3 regions of the Jeongeupia sp. USM3 genome follow, and region 1 is predicted to be linked to each of the others. Evidence: predicted binding sites of a transcription regulator. Region 1 holds the regulator's gene; each other region holds the start of a gene.
What was found. The regulator FliA, encoded in region 1, starts transcription of late flagellar genes. The targets are predictions, from matches to a motif close to GCTAAAGNTNNNNNNNNNNCNGCCGATAAT.

Region 1 (7,178 bases):
TGCGCGTTCAGCGCGGCGGCCAGGGCGGCGATTGCGGCGCGGGTCTTCATTCGGCCGGTGGTGCGAGCACCGTGCGGTTGCCGTTGGTTTCCATCGGGCTGACGAGGCCGGCGGCTTCCATGCTCTCGATCAGCCGCGCGGCGCGGTTGTAGCCGATGCGCAGCTGGCGCTGGACCGACGAGATCGATGCACGGCGCGACTTGATCACGAAGGCCACGGCCTCGTCGTACAGCGGGTCGGCTTCCGGATCGGCATTGCCGCTGCCTTCCCACGGTGCCCCGCCGGCGGCTTCGGCTTCGAAGCCGCCGTTGAGCACGCCGTCGATGTAGTCGGGCTCGCCGGTACTCTTCAGGTATTCGACCACCTTGTGCACCTCGTCGTCGGCGACGAAGGCGCCGTGGACGCGCTGCGGATAGCCGGTGCCCGGCGGCAGGAACAGCATGTCGCCCTGGCCCAAGAGCGCCTCGGCGCCCATCTGGTCGAGGATGGTGCGGCTGTCGATCTTGCTCGACACCTGGAACGCCAGCCGGGTCGGGATGTTGGCCTTGATCAGCCCGGTGATCACGTCGACCGACGGCCGCTGGGTCGCGAGGATCAGGTGGATGCCGGCGGCGCGGGCCTTCTGCGCCAGCCGGGCGATCAGCTCCTCGATCTTCTTGCCGGCGACCATCATCAGGTCGGCGAACTCGTCGACGACGACGACGATGAAGGGCAGGTGCTCGACCGGCTCCGGGTTGTCCGGGGTCAAGGTGAATGGGTTGGTCAGTTTCTGGCCGGCCTTCTCGGCTTCCTTGACCTTCTGGTTGAAGCCGGCGAGGTTGCGCACGCCGAAATGGCTCATCAGCCGGTAGCGTTTCTCCATCTCGGCCACGCACCAGTTCAGCGCGTTGGCGGCGAGCTTCATGTCGGTGACGACCGGCGCCAAGAGGTGCGGGATGCCGTCGTAGACCGACAGCTCGAGCATCTTCGGGTCGACCATGATGAAGCGGACTTCTTCCGGCGTTGCCTTGTACAGCAGCGAGAGAATCATCGCGTTGACGCCAACCGACTTGCCCGAGCCGGTGGTGCCGGCGACGAGCATGTGCGGCGCCTTGGCGAGATCGGTGACGCTCGGCTTGCCGGTGATGTCCTTGCCCAGCGCCATCGTCAGCTTCGAATGCATGCCGTGGAAGGCTTCGGACGACAGGATTTCCGACAGCCGGATCATCTGCCGCTTCGGGTTCGGCAGCTCGAGCCCCATGCAGGTCTTGCCGGGGATGGTCTCGACGACGCGGATGCTGACAAGGCCGAGCGCGCGCGCCAGGTCCTTCATCAGGTTGACGATCTGCGCGCCCTTGACGCCGACCGCCGGCTCGATCTCGTAGCGGGTGATCACCGGGCCCGGGTAGGCGGCGATGACCTTGACCTCGACATTGAACTCGGCGAGTTTCCGCTCGATCAGCCGCGAGGTGAATTCGAGCGTGTCGTTGCTGATGCTTTCCTGCGCGGTCGGCACCGGCGCAAGCAGGCTCAGCGCCGGCAGGCCGCCGGCGACCGGTGCCGGAAGGTCGTCGAAGCCGAACAGCGTCGGCTGGACCGTCTTCTTCTGCTGTGCTTCGGCTTCCTTCTCGGCGGCCTTGATCACCGCCTTGGCGACCGGGACCTCGATCTGCGGCGTTTCGATCTTCAGCGGCGCCTTGTCTCCCTGTTTCTTTTTCTCGCTGCTGACCTTCTCTTCGCGCAGCACCGACGCCTGACGGCCGATACGGCGGTCCTGCGCGGCCTGCCAGGTGTCGACGCATTTGAAACCCAGCCATTCGATGCCGGTGCCGAGCCTTTCCATCAGCGCCAGCCATGACAGACCGGTGAACAGCGAAACGCCGAGCGCCCAGACGACGAACAGGGTCAGCGTGGCGCCGGCGAAGCCGAGGGCCCGGTACAGCCAGCCGCCGAGCGCCACGCCGACGATGCCGCCGTGCGCCAGCGGCAGGTCGATGTCGAGCGTGTGCAGGCGGAGCGCCTCGAGGCTGCTGCTTGCCAGCAGGATCATGAAGAAACCGGTGCACGCGAGCAGTACGACCGGCCGGGACGAATCGTTGACGTGGTCGATCCGCCGGTAGCCCCACAGGATGGCGGCGAGGCAGAACGCGATCCACCACCACGCCGAGAGGCCGAATGCCGAGAGCAGGATGTCGGCGACCCAGGCGCCGACGCTGCCGCCACGGTTCTGCACCGCCGCCTGTGTCGCGCTGTGCGACCAGCCCGGGTCGGCGCGGTGGTAGCTGCCGAGCGCGAGCACCAGGTAGACGACGATGGCGACCAGCAGCAGCCACCACGACTCGCGCAGCACGCTGGCGAACTGCGGCGGCAAGGCGGTGCGGGTCGACGCCTTGGCGATGTTTTTCTTGCGGAAAATGGCCATGTCGCAACGATGGAAAGCGGTTCAGTCGGCGATTATAAGCGCTTCGCCGCTACGCAGGGCGCGATGACGACGGGCTGTGTTCATTCGAGATGGCGGCGTTGCCACTCGAGATAGCAGGCATGGACGTGGCGGGTGTAAGCATCGCGATCGGTGAAGTCGGCCGGGTCGAACGCGTCGTAGACGTGGTAGTTGGCGCGCCGGTTCGGCGCACGGGCGATCTGGATCAGCATCTGCGGCAGCGTCTGCCCCTCCCAGGCGAATGCGGCCTGTGCCTCGTAGTGCACGAAGACCGGGACGACGGGGATGCCGGTTTCGAGCGAGATCGTGAACGCGCCGTAGTGGAAGCGTTCGGCGAGGCGCCGGCCCTTGCAGCCGCCTTCGGGGTAGATCGCGATATTGCGGCCGTTGCGGGCCGCCTCGGTCATCGCGACCAGCGCGCCCTGGCGCGAGTCCTTGCTTTCGCGCTTGACGAAAACCGTTCCGGCTACGGCGGCGATCCGGCCGACGAACCACCAGTCGCGGACCTCGATCTTGGCCAGGTTGACGACGTCGAACAGCGCCGGGATGCCGACGAGTTCGAGCGCCGACGGGTGGTTGGCGATCAGGATGAAATGCTCGGGCAGCGGCCGGGCCTGATGCTGATGAAGCCGCAGGTCGACGTCGAGCGCCCGGACGAAGCAGCTGCACCAGCGGCGAAACAGCCGCGGATATCCGCCGGCCAGCCACGATCGGGGCAGCAGGCCGAGCAGCAGCAGGGCCAGCGTGAACAGCGCCAGATCGAGCCAGGCCAGCCCGCGGAGCGACAGATGAAGCAGCCAGCGCATATGGCCTCCGGAGTCCTGCTTCCGGTTTAGCGCAGCCGACAAAATCCTGCTGGCGGCGTTGTGCTCGCTTGCAGTACCGATCGTACCGTTGTGGCCGAAGGGAGTCCCTGTGGGACTTTTCGGACCCTAAAGGGCCCCTGGGGCATTCGCTGCTTGGCCTTGCATGGCTCCCGCCGACGCGCGGCAAGTCCCCGAACTGGCGCTCAGCCCCGCAGGTAGCCGGCGAGCTTGTTCTCGTAGAGCCGCGGGTTCTCGCCGCAGGCGATCGCGACCAGGCCTTCGAGCAGCATCTCGCGATGGACGACTTCGCTGTGGATGTGGCGCTTGAGCTTGCCGGCGATCGGCAGGAAAACGAGGTTGGCGATGCCGACGCCGTAGATCGTCGCGACAAAGGCGACGGCGATGCCGGCGCCGAGCTTGGACGGATCGGACAGGTTCTCCATCACGTGGATCAGCCCGAGCACCGCGCCGAGAATCCCCAGCGTCGGCGCGTAGCCGCCTGCGGCTTCCCAGATCTTGGCGGCGGCCTTGGCGCTGGCCTCGTACGCGTCGATGTCGAGCTCGAATGCGCGGCGGATCATCTCGGGCTCGGCGCCGTCGACGAGCATCTGCAGTCCGCGTTTGACGAACGGATCCTTCTCGGCGTTCATCACGTTCTCGAGCGCCAAGAGGCCGCCGCGGCGCGACTGGTGGCCCCAGTTGACCAGCGTGGCCAGCAGCTTGCGGTTGTCGTGCTGCGGCGGTACGAACACCCAGCGCAGCATCTTCATCCCGGCGACGAAGTCGCTCATCCGGCTCTGCAGCATCACCGCACCGGCAGTACCGCCGATCACGATCAGGAAGGCCGTCAGCTGCAGCAGCGAGCCGAGATGGCCGCCCTCGAGCCACTGGCCGAGCAGGATGGCGGTCAGGCCGATGGCGAGGCCGAGGATGCTGATCTTGTCCATTTATCTGGCAGTCCAGTCGGTCAGGCGGGTGCGCAGCCGCGCAACGGCCTGGCTGTGCAGCTGGCAGACGCGCGATTCGGAAACACCGAGCACGGCGCCGATTTCCTTGAGGTTGAGTTCTTCGTCGTAGTACAGCGCCATCAGCAGTTTTTCGCGTTCGGGCAGTTGCGCTATCCCTTCGATCAGCCGGGCGCGGAAGTGGCTGTCGTCGAGCTGCGCCAGCGGATCGGCGTCCCGGTCGGCGGCGATCGTGTCGAGCAGCGAGCCGTCGTCGTCGTGGCCGGCATGGTCGTCGAAATGGATCAACTGATGGCCGCGTGCGTCGCCGAGCATGTCCTGATAGTCGGCCAGCGGCAGGTCGAGCGCCTTGGCGACCTCGGCTTCGCTCGGCGCGCGCCCGAGCGTGTGTTCGAGTTTGTGGATTGCCGCATCGATGCCACGCAGATTGCGCCGCGCCTGGCGCGGCAGCCAGTCGGCGTTGCGCAGCTCGTCGAGCATGGCGCCGCGGATACGCTGTGATGCAAAGGTATCGAACTGGACGCCGGCGCCCGGATCGAAGTTGCGCGCCGCATCCATCAGCCCGATCAGGCCGACCTGGATCAGATCCTCGACGTCGACGCTGGCCGGCAGCCGCGCGATCAGGTGGTAGGCGATCTTCTTGACCAGCGGCGTCGAGCGCGCAAGCAGCTCCGCATCGCTGTCGGAGCGGGTGTCACGGTAAAGCTTGAGGGCGCGTTTATTGGGCATGGATCTTGGCGGAACGGGTGCCGGGCCAGTTTACCGCAACGCGGCCCGGCTTTCGCCCGCCAGCGCCGTTTCCAGTTGGGAAAGCGCATCAGCGAGCGCGGCGTTGCTCGCCGCGGCCAGGCCGTCGCTGCTGACCGGTGCGACCCTGGCCCTGCCGGTGATCACGAGCGCCCGGCCGGCTTCACCCGGACTGCCGAGGTCGAGCCGCAGTTCGATGACGGCGGTGGCTGGCTGCTCCGGGCGCAGGTCGAAATACAGCGCGGCGACCCGGCCGGTGACGACATGGCGGGCGGCCTGCCGGTCGAGCGTCGGTGTCGCGCCGGCCGCGGTCAGCCAGGCCGCCAGCCGGCGGTCGATCAGCCGGCCCGGGGCGGACAGGTAACCGCGATACGGGTCGACGACGAAGCGCTGTGCGGCTTCGCGATAGACGAAACCGCGCTGCCCGAACGGCTCGTCGACGGTCAGCGGGGCCGCATAGACGGTGCCGGACAGGCTGGCCTGGCCTGCCGGGCGCTCGCTGGTGAGCAGGTAGTTGAATTCGCTGGTCGGCCGGCTGCCGCCGGCGCAGCCGGCGATCAACAGGCTGGCGATGATGATCAGAAGGGGGCGCATGGCGTGCCTCAGCGTTTCGGCAGGGAATAGGGCGCCGGCGGTTCGGAGAACAGCAGCGATGACGGATTGGCGCGGATGTCGTGCAGCAGCGCGTCGAGCTCGGCGCTGCCGCGGTCGAGGTTGTCGAGCGTGCTGCCGAGCGCTGCATGGCGTTCGGCGAGCAGCCGGTCGACCTCGCCGAGCGACTGGTTGAGCCGGTTCAGCGACGACCCCCATGCCGGGTTGGCGAGCAGCGCATTGGCCGATTTCAGCGTTGCGTGCAGCTCGGCCGGTGCGCTGGCGAGCGCCGGGTCGGCGAGCAGGGCGCCGAGCCGCGCATTGTTCTGCCGCAACTCGCGCACCAGGGCCAGCGTCTCGTCGCCGATCGGCTTCAACTGCATCGCCGCCAGCTGTTCGGTGGCCTGTTGCGTATTGCGGCCGATTTCCTCGAGCGGCAGTGCGTTCAGCTTGCTGTCGACGGTGTCGGCGGCCTGCTCGACCTTGTCGACCATGGTCTGCAGGTCGAGCTTGGCGAGCTTGTCGGCGATGCTTTGCGTCGCGTTCAGCAACTGGCCGACGGTGCTGCGCGCCGACGGCACGTAGAGCGCCGTCGGCTTCCAGTTGATCGGCAGGATCGGGCTGGGCTTGCCCTCGACATAGTCGATCTCGATGTAGTTGGCACCGGTCAGGCCCTGCGGCGCGATGCGAACGCGCAGGCCACGGGCGATTTCGCCGTTCAGTGCGGCCTGGTTCAGCGTGGCCGCGGCGCGCGGCCCGAGTGTTTCGGGGTTCAGTTGCATTTCGATCAGCACGTAGTGATGGCGCCAGCCGCTGGTGGCGGCCTCGGGATACTTGCTCGCGGTGAAGCCGATCTTGCTGACCTCGCCGATCGCGACGCCGCGGTAGCGGACCGACGAACCGATGTCGAGACCCTTGACCGACTCGTTGAAGTACGTCTCCATCACCGGCGCGGTCGAGAACCAGCGGCCGGCACCGAAGGCGATCAGCAGCACCAGCGTCAGCGCCAGCGCCAGCGTGACGAACAGGCCGAGGCGGATATGGCTTTGTCGTGGGGTCATGCGGCCACCTTGCGATGAAAGAAGCGCTGGACGCGTTCGTCCGGCGAATGGTTGGCGAGCTCGGCCGGCGGGCCGCTCGCGATCACGCCGCGGACGCTGGCGTCGAGCATCAGCGCGGTATCGGCGATCGCCATGATGCTCGCGAGTTCATGGGTGACGACGACGAAGGTCAGGCCGAGGCTGTGCGAGAGCTGGAGGATCAGCGCGTCGAGCTCGGCACCGGTGACCGGATCAAGCCCGGCCGACGGTTCATCGAGGAAGACGATCTCGGGGTCGAGCGCGATCGCGCGGGCGATCGCAACGCGCTTCTGCATCCCGCCCGACAGCGACGCCGGCACGTAGTCGGCGAACTTCTCGAGCCCGACGAGGCGCAGCTTGAGCCGGGCGACCAGTTCGACCGCGGCGGTGTCGAGCGCCGTGTGCTCGGACAGCGGCAGCATCACGTTCTCGAGCACGGAGAGCGAGCCGAACAGCGCGCCGGACTGGTAGGCGACGCCGAAACGCTTGTACAGCGCCAGCCGTGCCGCGCCGTCGAGTGCGGTCAGCTCCTCGCCGGCGAGCCAGATCCGTCCCGACATCGGCCGGTACA
Region 2 (7,178 bases), 960 kb from region 1:
ACCTGTCGCGAGTACCGCATCGGCGTTCTTGTACAGCGGCGCGCCACCACCATCCGTGGCGTTGGTCGTGATGCGCTGTGCCTTGGCCAATTGCGACACCTCGAGTGCAAAGCTGCCGAGATCGGCCGTATTGCTGGCGGTGATCGTCGCGATGTCCGACGCGCTCGACGTCGTCTTCACACCGTTGAGCTTGTTGATGTCGAGCAACGCCGCCATGGCGCTCTGCAACCCCGACACCGCCCCCTTGACCGCGCCCAGCGCGCTCAGCTGCGACTGGAAGCTCACCTCCTTCGAGTTGAGCTTGGCGATCGGCTGCTGCTCGATCTGCATCAGCTGGCTGACAATCGAATTGATGTCGAGCCCTGAGCCGCCGTTCGAGGTAATCGTTGCCATGGGGTTTCCTTTTCAGACGTATTGCGAGGTCAAGCCTTGTCGCGCACCAGCAAGCCGCGGAGCTTGTCGATGCTTTTGGCAATGTTCAGCGCCTCCTCGGTCGGAAGCTGCCGGATGACTTCCTTCGATTGCGTGTCGATGACCTTGATCAGCGGGATCTGCGTGTCCTTGTCGACACTGAACTCGACACCCACTTCCGGCTGCATCGATTGCACCGTTTCATTCAATTTCTTTACTGCATCCTCGACCGCGGCGGCCTGCTGCTTTGGCGTCAGTGCCTGCACGGCATCCGGGTTGCTTGCAACGCTGCCGTTGGCCGACTGTACGGCCGCGGCAAACTGGGCAGCGGGCTGTCTTGCATCTCCGTATTGCTGCAGCGCCGGCGTCTGGGCCGGGGGATTGATCGACGAAATCGTCATGGGTTCCCTCTCCTGCAATAAAGCCCCGGCACACGGCCGGGGCTTATCAGTTTAACGCAAGGTCAAACCGTAGGCTTAGCCGCGGAGCAGGCTCAGCACCTGGTTCGGCAGCGCGTTGGCCTGTGCCAGCATCGCGGTGCCAGCTTGTTGCAGCACCTGGTTGCGCGTCATGTTGGCGGTTTCCGAAGCGAAGTCGGTATCGCGGATGCGGCTGCGCGAAGCGGAGAGGTTCTCCGACGTCGATTGCAGGTTCGAGATGGTGTTCTCGAAGCGCGATTGCACGGCACCGAACTTGGCACGTTCGTTGTTGATCAGCGAGAGAGCCGAGTCGACGGTCTTCAGGGCTTCGGTGGCGTTGGCGAAGCTGGTGATGTCCAGCGACGAAACCTTGTTCAGCGTCGAGTTGACCGTTGCTGCACCGACCGCGCCGAGCACGTTGGTGCCGCCAGCCGCCTGAACGGCCGAGAACGATTTTTCCGAGTCGAACGTCAGTTGACCGGTGACCAGCACGCCGTCGGCCGTGGTGTCGGCCGCGAGGGTGCGCGACGCGCCAAGCGCCGTGGTCTGGTCTGCCTTGAGTGCCTGGACCGAGGTCGTGCCGGCGTTGGCCGTGGCGGTATCCTGCAGCTTGATGTTCTCACCGGTGGCGCTGGTCAGGATGATGCCGCTGTTGTCGGAAGCGAGCGATGCGGTCACACCGGTCTTGGCCGACTTGTCGTTGAACGCGGTGACTGCGGCAGCCAGGCCGTCTGCACCCGAAGAAGCCGACAGCGTGAACGACACGGTTTCAGCGGTCGAGTTCTCACCCATGATCTTGAGGTTGTATGCGCCAGCAGCGCTGAAGCTCACCTTGGCATCGGTACGTGCCGATGCGGTCACGCCGGTGGTGTTCGATGCGTTGTTGACGTCTTGCGCAATGGTCTTGGCAGTTGCGCCGGTGGCGACGTTGATCGTCTTGCTGCCGATGAAACCGTTGACATCGAAGGCACCCGAGGTCACCAGCGACGCTTCCGAACCGGCACCGGCGACCGAGCCGGCACCCAGACCCGCGCCGGCCGCGCCGACCTGGTTGTTGCCGTAGTTGGTGGTGCGCAGGTTGGCTGCGCTGGCAGAAATCGTCTGGTTGGCATTGGCGCCGACCTGGAACTGGGCAGTACCGAACGAACCGTCGAACAGCTTCTTGCCGTTGAATTCGGTCGTGGTCGAAATGCGGTCCAGTTCGGAAACGAGCTGGGTCACTTCGTTCTGCAGCGACTGGCGGTCGCTGGCCGAGTTGGTCGAGTTGGCCGACTGCACGGCGAGCTCGCGAATACGTTGCAGCATGTCGCCGGCCGAGCTCAGCGCGCCTTCGGCGGTCTGGGACATCGAGATGCCGTCGTTGGCGTTGCGCTTGGCTTGATCCAGGCCGCGGATCTGGCTGGTCATGCGCTCCGAGATCGACAGGCCGGCGGCGTCGTCCTTGGCGCTATTGATGCGCAGGCCCGACGACAGGCGTTGCAGCGAGGTATTGAGGCTGGCTTGCGAGGTACCGAGGTTGCGCTGCGAATTGAGCGAAGCAACGTTGGTGTTGATGACTTGAGCCATGATGTTTCTCCGATAGAGAGACGATTATTTTTGGGAAGCCGGACCAGCGTTGCTGCGTCCTTGTTTGCCTTATCGTCACGCCGGGGCCGAACTTTAGCGTTTGCTTAAATTTTTTTGCTCGCATCGGCGCGGCGACCGGTTGCGAAGCGGCTTAGGGCACTTCCGAACGCGGTATAGTGACGCGCTCACTGACCGAGGAAGTCCAGATGTCCAAGCGCCCCTCACGTCGCATCAATCCCCCCCGGTCGATCAACGGCTCGAGTCGCGGCAAGTGCTGGCCGAACAGATGCACAACCAGGGCAATCCGGCGCCGCTGGAAGCGCTGTGTCGGGATCTGTTGCAAGATGATCACGGCAACGCCTATGCCTGCGCCAATCTTGGCGTTTTGCTCGAGGCCAAGTACGAATTCGGACAGGCGCTCGCCCTGTATGAGGCGGGACTTGCAGCGCACCCGGACAATTTCGAGCTGAACTTCAATCTCGGCAATCTGCTGCGCCGCCTCGGCGAAAACGAACGCGCGCTCGCCTACGCGAGTACCGCCGTCGAACTGGCGCCGGGGGATGCGCTGGCCTGGCTGTCGCTAGCAAGCCTCGCGCGTCAGACGCGCAGGTTCGACGACTCGCTGCAGGCCTGCCAGAAGGCACTGGCGATCTCGCCGGACCAGCCGCTGGCGCTCACGCATCTGGCCAACTACTACCTCGACACCGGCCGGCCCGGCGAGGCCATCCGCCACTACCGCAAGGCATTGGCCATTGCTCCCGATGCCGAGCTGGCCCACAGCAACATGCTGCTGGCCATGCAGTACGACGCAGAAACACCGCTGCAAGAAGTGGTCGATGCAAGCGCGGCGTACGCACGCAAGATCGGCGACGAAGCCAAGGATCCTGCCCCGTTTCCAAATGATCCTGCACCATGGCGCCGGCTGCGGCTTGGCTTTGTTTCCGGCGACTTCCGCAGCCATGCTGCGGCCTATTTCCTCGAACCGCTGCTGGCGCGGCTCGACCGCAGCCAGTTCGAGCTCTTCGGCTACAACACGCACACGACCAGCGATGTCGTGACCGAGCGCTTGAGCCGCTACTTCGATCGCTTCCAGTCATTTGCATCGTTCGATACCGACGCCCGCTGCCGGCAGATCCGGGACGACCGGATCGACGTTCTGATCGACCTGTCCGGTCATACCAGCGGACACGCACTGCACGTGCTTGCCTGCAAGCCCGCCCCCGTCCAGGTGACGTGGCTGGGCTACCCGGGCACGACCGGCTTGAGCAGCATCGACATCCGGATCACCGACGAGGTCGCCGATGCCTGCGCCCGGGACGGCGAGTACAGCGAGGCCCTGTACTACCTGCCGGCGCCGTTCTGCGTCTACCGGCCGTGCATCCGCAACCCGCTGCAGCGTTACTGGCCCGACTACCAGGTCAAACCCACCCCGGCGCTTAGCAATGGCTTCATCACCTTTGGCACCTGCAACAACCTGTCCAAACTCAGCAAGCAGACGCTCGATGCCTGGGGCAGACTGCTCGGGCGCATGGCGAATGCCAAGCTGCTGATAGAGGCAAACGGCCTGGAGAATCCGGAAGTCCGCCGGTCGCTGGTCGAGCGCTGCACCCGGAGCGGCATCGACGAATCAAGGCTGATCCTGATTCCGCGCACATCGACCAATCAGTACCTGACCTATCACCAGATCGACATCGCGCTGGACCCCTTCCCGCTCACCGGCGGCACTACCACGTTCGACACCTTGTGGATGGGGGTGCCGCTGGTTTCGATGATCGGCGACAGCTACCGCAGCCGGATTTCCACTTCGCTGCTGACCGCCACCGGGCTCGGCGAATGGCTGGCGAGCGATGAGGCCGAATATCTGGGCAAGGCGGTTGCACTGGCAAGCGATGTCAATGCACTCAACCAGCTGCGGCTGTCGCTGCGCGAGCATGTAGAACGCGGCCCGCTGATGGACGAGCAGCGCTTCGCCGTCTATTTCGACAATGCGCTCAGGCAGGCGTGGATCAACTGGTGCAACCACCAGGGGGCCGAAGTGGCGCCAGCCCCTGTAACGCCCCAGCAACAAGCGCAGGTATTCATCAGCAATGGCAATCGTGTCCCGCTCGAACAGGAATTGGCGCCGCTGGCCCGGTCGGTCGCCGAGCACAACTGGCCGCGGGTCTATCAGCAGGCGGAGCGGATTCTGGGTTGCCTGCCGCGCCAGCCCGACGCGCTGGCCGCACTGGCCGAGGCCGACTTTGCCAACGGCCACACAATGGCGGTCTGTTATCTGTCGAACGCGCTCGACGCTGCGCCGGATCGGCCCGAATACTATCTGCGGCTGATGGAAATGCTGATCGCCCAAGGTGAACACGCCGCTGCTCAGGGCATCGCGGCGCTGGCCGAAGCACGGTTTCAGCCGCAGTAACGTCGCCGCGCGGCATCATCCGCGCGGCAGCGCTTACAACCGGAAAATATCGGCCAGGATGTCGCGCCGGTTGGGCTTGAAAATCAGCCGGTCGGCGCCGGCAAACACCAGCTGATCGGGCGGCACGTCGCGATTGACCACGCTCACCCCTTGCGACAGTACGGCATTCCGCCCGATGTGCGATCGGCCGATGATCGCGGTATTCGGATACATCACCACGCCCGGCTCGATCACCGGCGCGACTCCGTGATTCTTGCCGACGGTCGAGTTCTGATAGAGCACCAGATGGCTGCCGTACGTGGCCTTGGCCAGTACGATTCCGACCGAATGCCCGATGAAGAACACATCAGGCATTTCCACTTCGTAGAACAGGTCGATCCCGTTCAGTGTCTTGTTCAGCAGGAACAAGCGCGTGGCGACCCGGGTATCACCGCCGGCGCGCCAGAGCGTGTTCGCAAGGAAGTACAGATAGAGGCAGTACTGCGTCGAGTGCAGATGGCTGAACTTGCCGGGCTGCCACATCCGCACCGCGTCGATGCACGTGCCGGTACGGGCCAGCGCATCGTCAAGATGGCGATCCAGCTCGCGCCGGACGGCATCGGCCCTACCGTCGGGAAAGAAATGGCAGATCTGCGTACTCGTGTAGTCGAGCAGACCTTCGCGCGTCTGGTCAATCAGTTCCATCGCGTAATCCCTGCAGGTACTGGCCGACCTTCTCCTGCACCGGCGCCGGCCGGACGCCGAACGATTGCAGCAAGATGCTGTTGAAGCTGGGGAGTGCAGCCGCTCCGCCGGTGCCCGAATAGCCGATCTGCCAGCCTTGGTCTGAAAAAACCGCCGCAATATCGGCGTTGCTCACGTTCCGGCCGGAGACAACGTTAACGATACCCGCGTATTCCGAGCCGGCGATCTTCAGTATCGAATCGACGACGTCGTCGATATGGATGTAATCGCGGACGATGGCGGGAGACGAATCGACGCGGAATGCACGTGCCAGCCTCGCCTGCGACAGCAGCCCGCTCAGGAAGCCGTGCGCCCGGCTCGTCCAGCCGTAGACGCACCCCAGCCTCAGGACCACGCTGCGTGGGCCGGCGAGCGTCAGGCACAGGTTTTCGCCCAGCGCCTTCGACAGGTCGAACAGGTGCCGCTTCGATGCGGGATCGAGCTGAAGCGGTGTTTGCTCGTCGACCAGCCGGTCGCCGAGCGTGTCGTACAGGCGCACCGACGACAGATAAACGAGCCGGCCGACCTTGTTGCAGAGCAGCAAGCGCGACAACAGGTTCACGTGGACGTCGATCGTCGAGGCCGGCGACGCGAGGTAATCGGCCGTTGCGCCGGCGCAATAGAAGACGGTCCCGAGGTCCTGGTCGACGAGGCCCGGCAGTTCGTGCCGTGTCGGACAGGATGGCTCGAAACCTTGACGCCGCAGCACTTCGGCAAGAGCACCGCCGATGAAGCCGCTCGCGCCGACGATAGTGAGACGCTCAGCCACGGCGCAGCGGTGCGTGCAGCGCCGGGTTGCGATGGCGCAACAGTTTGGGGCTGACGTTCCGGCAGATGCTGAACCCGGCACCTTCGAGCAGGGACGCATCCTTGACCGCCACCATGTTGAACCCGTGCGGCGGTCCGTCGAGGTAGACCGAATCCACCGGGATCAGCTCGATCGGCTCGCCACTCATGTCGCGGTTGGAGTTGTAGTCGCGCAGCGCATAGACGACGTAGCCATTGCTCGACAGCAGCGAAACGATCTCGGTGTTGGCCAGGCCCGCATCCCAGTCGACATAGCTGCGGTGGACCTCGAACACGATGATCGGCGCATGCGCGGCGTCCAGCGTCAGATATGGCGACGCGCCCTGCAGCGCGGCGAGTTCCGCCCCCTCGATATCGAGCATGATCAGGTCGGGTCCGCCGTCCTTGCCGAAGTAGTCGCGCAGCGCCACCGTGGCAAAGCCACCTGCGTCGACGACCTCGGTACTGGCGAACGAGTCATAGCCGACCAGCTTCAGTGTGGTCGAACTGTCGGACCACAAACCCTCGGGACGGATTCGCACGTTGTCGAGCCCGTTCAACTGCAGATTGCGCTCGAGCATCCTGCGCTGGTCGTCGTTGGGCTCGAACGCGTGCACAACCCCGCCGGCAGCGGCAACGGCCTTGGCAAGAAGCACCGCCTGGTCGCCGAAGTACGCCCCGCCGATCACGATGTTCCGGCAGCGGCCGGCAAAGTGCAGCAGCAACTTGCTCGTTTGCGGCTCCCAGACATGGTCGGGAACCGGCCTGTCGGCCATGACGAAATCACGGGCAATCTTCGAGCGATAAAGGAACTCGAATTTCAGCCCGCCGCTCAATGCCTTGACCAGCGGCTCGCCCTCGAC
Region 3 (7,178 bases), 1.7 Mb from region 1:
AGATGGCGGTCATCCGGCCGCTTCTCGAGCTCGACCAGCTTGTTGTCGACTTCCGAAATCAGTTCGGAGGACTCGGTGATGAAGTCCTGCAGCAGGTCGTCCATGCCGGCAAAATCGTTCATTTGGGCGCTCCCGTAAAGAGTGGCGGCTCAGAAGCCAAGACTTTCGAGCAGGTCGTCGACTTGCTGCTGATTGGTGACGACGTCGGTCCGGCCGTCGCTGTTGATGACCGGGCCGTTGAGCAAGCCGCTTTCTTCGAGCTTGCCCTGTTGCTGCGAGAACATCACCAGGAAGTCCAGCAACTGGGCTTCCATATCCTTGGCCATATCGAGCACCTTCTTGATGACCTGGCCGGTGAGGTCCTGGAAATCCTGCGCCATCATGATGTCGAGCATCTGGGCGCTGACCTGCTCGGAATCGCTGCCGGTCTGCGTCAAATGCTGGCGGGTACGCTGGACTAGCGCCTTGAATTCGTCGACGGACAGCTGTTTGGCGAGTAGGCGGTCCCATTCGCCGGCGAGCGACTGCGCGTCGTTGGCGATCCTGTCCTGCAGCGGCTTGGCGGCGTCGAGCGCATTGAGCGTGCGCTCGGCTGCCTGTTCGGTCATCGTCGCGATGTAGGAGAGGCGGTCGCGCGCGTTCGGGATCTGCGACGCGGCCTTCTCCAGCGATTTGTCCAGACCCAGTTCGCGCAGCGTATCGTGCAGCTTTCGGGTCAGTTGGCCGATGTGCGAGAACATGGCCTTGGCCGGTTCGGCGATGGCATCGTCGCCCGCGGGGGCGACCACCGGTGCTGCGGCCGGCACGGCCGCCGGCGCTGGCTGGCTGGCCGGCTCGCTCCAGTTCGACTGCGCAATGCTGTCGAAAAGGGCTTCAAGTTCTGCGTTGTCTGCGTTGTTATTGGCGAGCTCGCTCACGTCGGACTCCTGAATGCGTGTACTCGAAAGGCGCCTGAGCGACTTACTTGTTGAGATTGGCGAAGATTTTCTTGAGCTTTTCGTCGAGCGTGGCCGCGGTAAACGGCTTGACGATGTAGCCCGATGCCCCTGCGGTGGCGGCCTCGATGATGTTTTCCTTCTTGGCCTCGGCGGTCACCATCAGCACCGGCAGGTGTTTCAGCTGCGGGTCGGTGCGAACGGCGCGGAGCAGGTCGATGCCGGTCATGTTCGGCATGTTCCAGTCGGTCACGACGAAGTCGTAGGGCGCGTTCTTGAGCTTCTGCAGCGCGATCTGGCCATCCTCAGCCTCTTCGACATTGGCAAAGCCCAGTTCTTTCAGCAGGTTGCGGACAATGCGGCGCATGGTGGAGAAGTCGTCGACCACCAGGAAACGCAGATTGTTATCGGACATATGGCGTGTACTCACTCATGGATGCGGGCCCGAGCGCTGCGGGCCTGTCAGGCCGTCAGCAGCGGCGCCAGCGTATCGGCCAGCACGATCGGGTCGAATTTAGCGACATAGGCGTCTACACCGACGCTCGTGCCCATGGCACGGTTGGCGTTCGATGATAGCGACGAATGCATAACGACCGGAATTCCGTCGAAGCGGCGGTCGGACTTGATGTGCTTGGTCAGCACATAGCCGTCCATTTCGGGCATCTCGGCGTCGACCAGGATCAGGCGCAGCTTCTGCGACAGCGGTTCGCCGTCATGGCTGGCACGGCTCGCCAGTGCGCCGAGCTTGTCCCAGGCCTCCTTGCCGTTGTTGGCCTGATGGTACTTGACGCGAATCTTGTCGAGTACGCCGACGATTTCGCGGCGGGCCACGACCGAGTCGTCGACGAAGAACAGGAACTGGTCGTGATCGAGGCCGACCTGCTGTAGCTCAGGGATCGCCGGCTCGCCGATCACGCTGGCGAGAATCTGCTCGACATCGAGCACCGATACCAGCTTGCCGTCGGGCAGCTCGGTGATCGCGGTGATCAGCGCCTGGTTGCCGGCGAGCATGTTTTCCGGTGCGCGGACCTTGTCCCAGTCGACGCGGATGATGCGGTCGACTTCGTGGACCAGGAAGGCCTGGGTGTGTTTGGAGAACTCGGTGACGATCATCGTCGCGTTGGCATCGCCGGTCGGCCGATCCTGGGTGGCGACGAACTTCGACAGCGAGATCACCGGAATGATGTTGCCGCGAAGCGAGATCACGCCTTCGACGCCGAACGGCATGTTCGGGGTCTTGGTGATCTTCGGGGTCTGCGATACTTCGCGAACCTTGAAGACGTTGATCCCGAAGGTCTCGCGCGTACCGAGCGAGAACAGCAGGATTTCCATCTTGTTCGAGCCGGCGAGTTTGGTGCGGGCGTCGACGTCGTCGAGCAGATTCATCGGTGTGAGGCTCACGGTAGGCTCCGATCAGATAGTGGCACGGCTCAGGCGCTCAGAAGGTGGTGGGCAACGAGCTCGGACAGCTTGTGCGGTTCGAACTTGGGCACGTAGCCGTCGACGCCGACCGACTGGCCGAGCTTCTGGTTGGAGTTGCCCGACAGCGACGAATGCATGATGACCGGGATGCCGGCGAAGCGCGGGTCGCTCTTGATCATGCGGGTCAGCATGTAGCCGTCCATTTCCGGCATTTCCACGTCGGTGAGGATGAGCTGGACCATTTCGCGCATGGGCTTGCCGCGGATTTCCGCCGACTTGGCGATGCGCTGCAGCTCGTCCCAGGCCCGCTTGCCGTTGATCGACTGCTGATGGCGGATGCCCATCGCGTCGAGCGTCATTTCGATCTGGCGGCGGGCGACGACCGAGTCGTCGGCGAAGAACACCGTCATTTCACCGAATTTCTGGTCCCGGACCACGACGCCGACGTCGATCGCCTGATCGGTCTGCGTGGTTTCGGCGAGCACCTTCTCGACGTCGAGCATCATCACGAGCTTGCCGCTGTCGAGTTCGGTGACCGCGGTCACGAGGCCGCCCATCTGCACCGTGAGCATGTCCGGCGGCACGCGCATCAGCGACCAGTCCAGGCGCAGGATGGTATCGACGGCCTCGACCAGGAAGCCCTGCGTCTGGCCGTTGTACTCGGAGACGATCATGATCTCCGGTTTGCTGCCGGTATTGATCCCGGCATACTTGGCCAGATCGATCACCGGGACCAGCGATCCGCGCAAGCTCACCATGCCTTCGACCGAAGGCGGCATATCCGGTGCCTGGGTGATTTCGGGGGTGCGCATCACCTCGCGCACCTTGAACACGTTGATGCCGAAGTTCTCGCGGCGACCGGTGCGCGAATCGACCCCGAGCGTGAACAGCAGGATCTCCAGCTTGTTCGTGCCTGCAAGCTTGGTTCTGGCATCGATTTTCTTCAGAAGGTCGGACACGGCGGGGACTCCTGGTTAACTGATATTTCTGCCGTCGGATGTAAGTATTTATCCGTATTCAACGGCCGCGGCCACTGCGCCGGCGCATTTGCTGGACCACTATATCGGCAGAAACGACCAAAACCTTAGGGTTTGCTGATAAACAAGGCAGAATGCGGCTTTGCAGGCCATTTATAATTTAAAAATACGCCGGCAACAAGGATGGGTGACGTGGCAGAACCTGGAAACAACATAGACCCGCGTGAGCTGGAGGCCGCCTTTTCGCTGTTTACCGAAGCGTCGGCACAGTTGACCAATGCTTACGCCGATCTGCGTCAGCAGGTCGTGTCGCTCACCGCGCAACTTGAAATCGCCAACGGTCACTTGCGGCGTGAGCTGGACGAGAAGGCGGCACTGTCGCGGCGGTTGGCGATTCTGATGGATCGTCTGCCCGGCGGCGTGGTCGAACTGGACGCGCGGGGCAGTGTCACGATGCTGAATGCCGCTGCGCGTGAACTGCTCGCGCCGCTGGCCGAAGGGCAGGACTGGCAGGTATTCCGGGAGGCGCATGGCGAGCTCGATGACGGCGGCCTGTGGCTCTACCCGAGTGGTCGGGGTCTGAGGCGCCTGCGCATCGACAGTACCAGCGTGCCCGAAGAGGCGTGCCAGATCCTGCTGGTCCAGGACCTGACCGAAACCTGGGCGCTCGAGCAATCGCTGGCGCAGCACAAGCGGCTGGCGGCCATGGGCGAAATGGCCGCCGGGCTGGCGCATCAGCTGCGCACCCCCTTGGCGACGGCCTTGCTCTACGCCGGTCACCTGGCCCGGCCGCAGCTGGCCGACAACGACAGGCGCCGCTTTGCCGACAAGGCGCTGGCGCGGCTGCGCCATCTGGAAGCGCTGATCCAGGGCATGCTGCATTTCGTCCGCGGGCATGCGCTTGCAATGGCGCCGGTCGGTCTCGACGAATGCCTGCTCGAAGCGGTGCAGACGATCGAGCCGCAACTCGAGGCCCGGCATATTCAAATCGATTTCTCGCCGGCAAACCGCGCGGTCCAGATCCTTGCCGATCGCAAGGAGTTGCTCGGCGTGATGTTGAACTTGCTGGAAAATGCGATGCAGGCGAGTGACGATTATGCTTGCATAGTGCTTTCTGTGTCCTTTGACGAGTGTTTCGCTACAATGGTGGTACGGGATCAGGGCTGCGGTGTGGCGCCGGAGGCGCTGGAGCGTCTGTTCGAGCCTTTCTACACGACCCGCAAGGACGGTACAGGTCTGGGGCTGGCGATCGTCCGCAGCATGATCGAAGGCTTCGGTGGCGATGTTTCGGTGCGTTCGGTGTTGGGCGAAGGCACGGAATTCACCGTGCGGTTGCCAGTTCTGAACGACGCCTCTAATGTTTGATGCTGGTAGCGCCGTCCGGTAGGGTGGGGCGTGCTTCCGCTGTTTTATTTTCAAGACAAGGTTATGGGAAATATGTCGCCAACCGTTCAGGTCGAAGGGCAGGTGGGCCGGGTCGTACTCTCGGGTCAGTTCGATTTCAGTGCGCACCGCGAGTTTCGCCAGGTGTGCGAGACGCTGATTGCCGATCCCGCGGTCAAGGAAGTGCTGGTCGATTTTCAGAACGTCAATTACCTCGATAGCTCGGCGCTGGGCATGCTGCTGTTGCTGAAGGAAAAAATCGGCGCGGTCAACAAAAGCCTGGCGCTGGTCAATTGCCGCGACACCGTCAAGCAGGTGCTCGAGATCGCCTGTTTCGGCAAGATTTTCACGATCCGCTAACACCCGCTGAATGCGCATTCTCGTCGTCGACGACACCGAAGCCGTCCTGCTGTTGATCTCGCGGTTTGTCGAGGCGCTGGGCCACGTGGCCATTCCGGCGCGCGACGGCGGCGAGGCGATCCGCGTCTGGCGCGAGGCCAGGCCGGATCTCGTGTTGATGGACATGATGATGCCGGTTGTCTCGGGGCCGGAAGCTGCGGCGACGATCAAGTCCGAGGCAGGCGAAACCTGGGTGCCCATCGTGTTCGTGACCGGCATTGGCGAAGAAAGCAGGCTGGCCGAGGCGATCGAGCAGGGCGCCGACGACTACATCAACAAGCCGGTCAACCTGCGGGTGCTCGAGGCCAAGCTGAAGGCTTTCCAGCGTACGCTCGAGCTCAACCGCAAGGTGCGCGAGCAATCGGCCAAGCTGGCGGACTATTACGCCAGGGCCGAGGAGGAAAAGCGCGTCGTCCAGCATCTGATGGAGCAGATGGTCAACGCGGAGCGGCTGTCCGACGCACAGCTCGAGTACTGGCTGTCGCCGGCCGAGAGCCTGTCCGGCGACATGATCGCCGCCGCGCGCACGCCCGGCCAGGTGCTGCATCTGATGCTGGCCGACGGCATCGGTCACGGCCTGACCGCTGCGCTCAATGTGCTGCCGCTGACGCAACCCTTCTACAGCATGACCGAGAAGGGCTATGCGATTCCCGACATCCTGATCGAAATGAGCAAGAAGGTCCGCCAGGTGTTGCCGGTCGGGCGTTTTGTCGCCGTGGTGCTGATCGCGATTGACGAAGCGGGGGGCTGCGTCGAAGTCTGGAATGGCGGCATGCCGACTGTGCTGGCGGCTGGCGACGACGGCCAGGTCTGTCATCGCTGGCGTTCCCGCCACCTGCCGCTGGGCATTACGCCGACGCAGGATATCGACGTCAGAACCGAGCGCTATTACTTTGCCGCTCCCGGATCGGTCGTGGTCTATTCCGACGGCCTGACCGAGGCGCGCCGGGGCGACGGCCAGTCCTTCGGTATCGACCGACTGCTTGAGGTATTGCAACAGCCGGTGCCTGCGCGCCTGGGCGCGCTGCAGGGGGCGCTGGAAGGCCATATGGCCGGCGCCGCCCATCACGACGACATCTCGCTGGTGCTCGCGCACTTCGGCGCCCGCCTGCGCAAGACCGTGGAGCCTGCCGGGGGGGCGTCATTTGATCTGGCCGCTTTCCTGGGGAATGCCGAGCTGGCTTGGCGCTACGGCCTGCAGCTCGGCGCGGCCGAACTCAAGTACATCAATACCGTGCCGTTCATGATGTCGTTCGTGAACGAAATCGACGCGCTCGCCGCGCACCAGTCCGATGTTTTCCTGATGCTGAGCGAGCTCTTCGCCAACGCGCTCGATCACGGCCTGTTGCACCTCGATCCGGCGCTCAAGCAGCAAGCCGACGGCATGGAGCGCTATCTGGCGGCCCGTCAGGCGGGGCTGGCCGCACTCGAGTCGGGGAGTATCGACATCGAGCTTGCGGGTTTGCGTGCTGACGGGCGGGACGTGCTGCGCGTCCGGGTCCGCGACAGCGGTACCGGATTCGACCGGCCGCGCACGGCCGGTCAGCCCGGTACCGGCCTGGCGCTGGTGCAGGCGCTGTGCGAGCAGTTGATATTCCCGGGTAGCGGGAACGAGGCGATCGCGTATTATTCGCTCAATCCGCTTCCCGTCACCGCCTAGATCCTCGCGATCCGGCGTCGTTCGATCCGATGCACACCGTTCCCCTGACAGTCCGTAATGCCAATGCCGACGGGCGCGTGATCGCCGTCGGTGCGTCGACCGGCGGCACCGAGGCGCTGAAGGCGCTGCTCGTTCCGTTGCCGGCGACCCTGCCGCCGATCGTCATCGTCCAGCACATGCCGGCGATGTTCACCGGCTCGTTCGCGCGCCGGCTCGATGGTTTGTGTGCGCTCACGGTCCGGGAGGCCGAGCACGGCGACGTGCTGCTGCCGGGCCATGCCTATCTGGCACCGGGCCACTCCCATCTGCTGCTGGCGCGCCTGGGGGGGCGCCTGTGCTGCGCGCTGTCGCAGGCCGACGCGGTCAACCGTCACCGGCCGTCGGTCGAGGTGCTGTTCCAGT

Region 2: a site for FliA is predicted at 2,465-2,494, ahead of BJP62_RS19230 (flagellin). Genes of this name have one in related genera too.
Region 3: a site for FliA is predicted at 3,417-3,446, ahead of BJP62_RS05460 (chemotaxis protein). Genes of this name have one in related genera too.

Annotation. Positions count from the first base shown of each region.
Region 1 covers NZ_CP017668.1:3,224,753-3,231,930, forward strand. Annotated here, with positions in the region: gene BJP62_RS15260 (ABC transporter substrate-binding protein) at 1-50, opposite strand, end outside; gene BJP62_RS15265 (DNA translocase FtsK) at 47-2,401, opposite strand; gene BJP62_RS15270 (1-acyl-sn-glycerol-3-phosphate acyltransferase) at 2,482-3,225, opposite strand; gene BJP62_RS15275 (flagellar motor protein) at 3,429-4,172, opposite strand; gene BJP62_RS15280 (RNA polymerase sigma factor FliA) at 4,173-4,919, opposite strand; gene BJP62_RS15285 (hypothetical protein) at 4,950-5,531, opposite strand; gene BJP62_RS15290 (MlaD family protein) at 5,540-6,589, opposite strand; gene BJP62_RS15295 (ABC transporter ATP-binding protein) at 6,586-7,178, opposite strand, start outside.
Region 2 covers NZ_CP017668.1:400,158-407,335, reverse strand. Annotated here, with positions in the region: gene fliD (flagellar filament capping protein FliD) at 1-393, opposite strand, end outside; gene BJP62_RS01850 (flagellar protein FlaG) at 423-812, opposite strand; gene BJP62_RS19230 (flagellin) at 888-2,396, opposite strand; gene BJP62_RS01840 (tetratricopeptide repeat protein) at 2,668-4,806, shown strand; gene BJP62_RS01835 (hypothetical protein) at 4,840-5,490, opposite strand; gene BJP62_RS01830 (NAD(P)-dependent oxidoreductase) at 5,477-6,298, opposite strand; gene BJP62_RS01825 (FkbM family methyltransferase) at 6,291-7,178, opposite strand, start outside.
Region 3 covers NZ_CP017668.1:1,183,690-1,190,867, reverse strand. Annotated here, with positions in the region: gene BJP62_RS05480 (chemotaxis protein CheA) at 1-122, opposite strand, end outside; gene cheZ (protein phosphatase CheZ) at 150-917, opposite strand; gene cheY (chemotaxis response regulator CheY) at 961-1,350, opposite strand; gene BJP62_RS05465 (chemotaxis protein) at 1,398-2,321, opposite strand; gene BJP62_RS05460 (chemotaxis protein) at 2,366-3,316, opposite strand; gene BJP62_RS05455 (PAS domain-containing sensor histidine kinase) at 3,527-4,699, shown strand; gene BJP62_RS05450 (STAS domain-containing protein) at 4,730-5,077, shown strand; gene BJP62_RS05445 (fused response regulator/phosphatase) at 5,088-6,776, shown strand; gene BJP62_RS05440 (chemotaxis protein CheB) at 6,806-7,178, shown strand, end outside.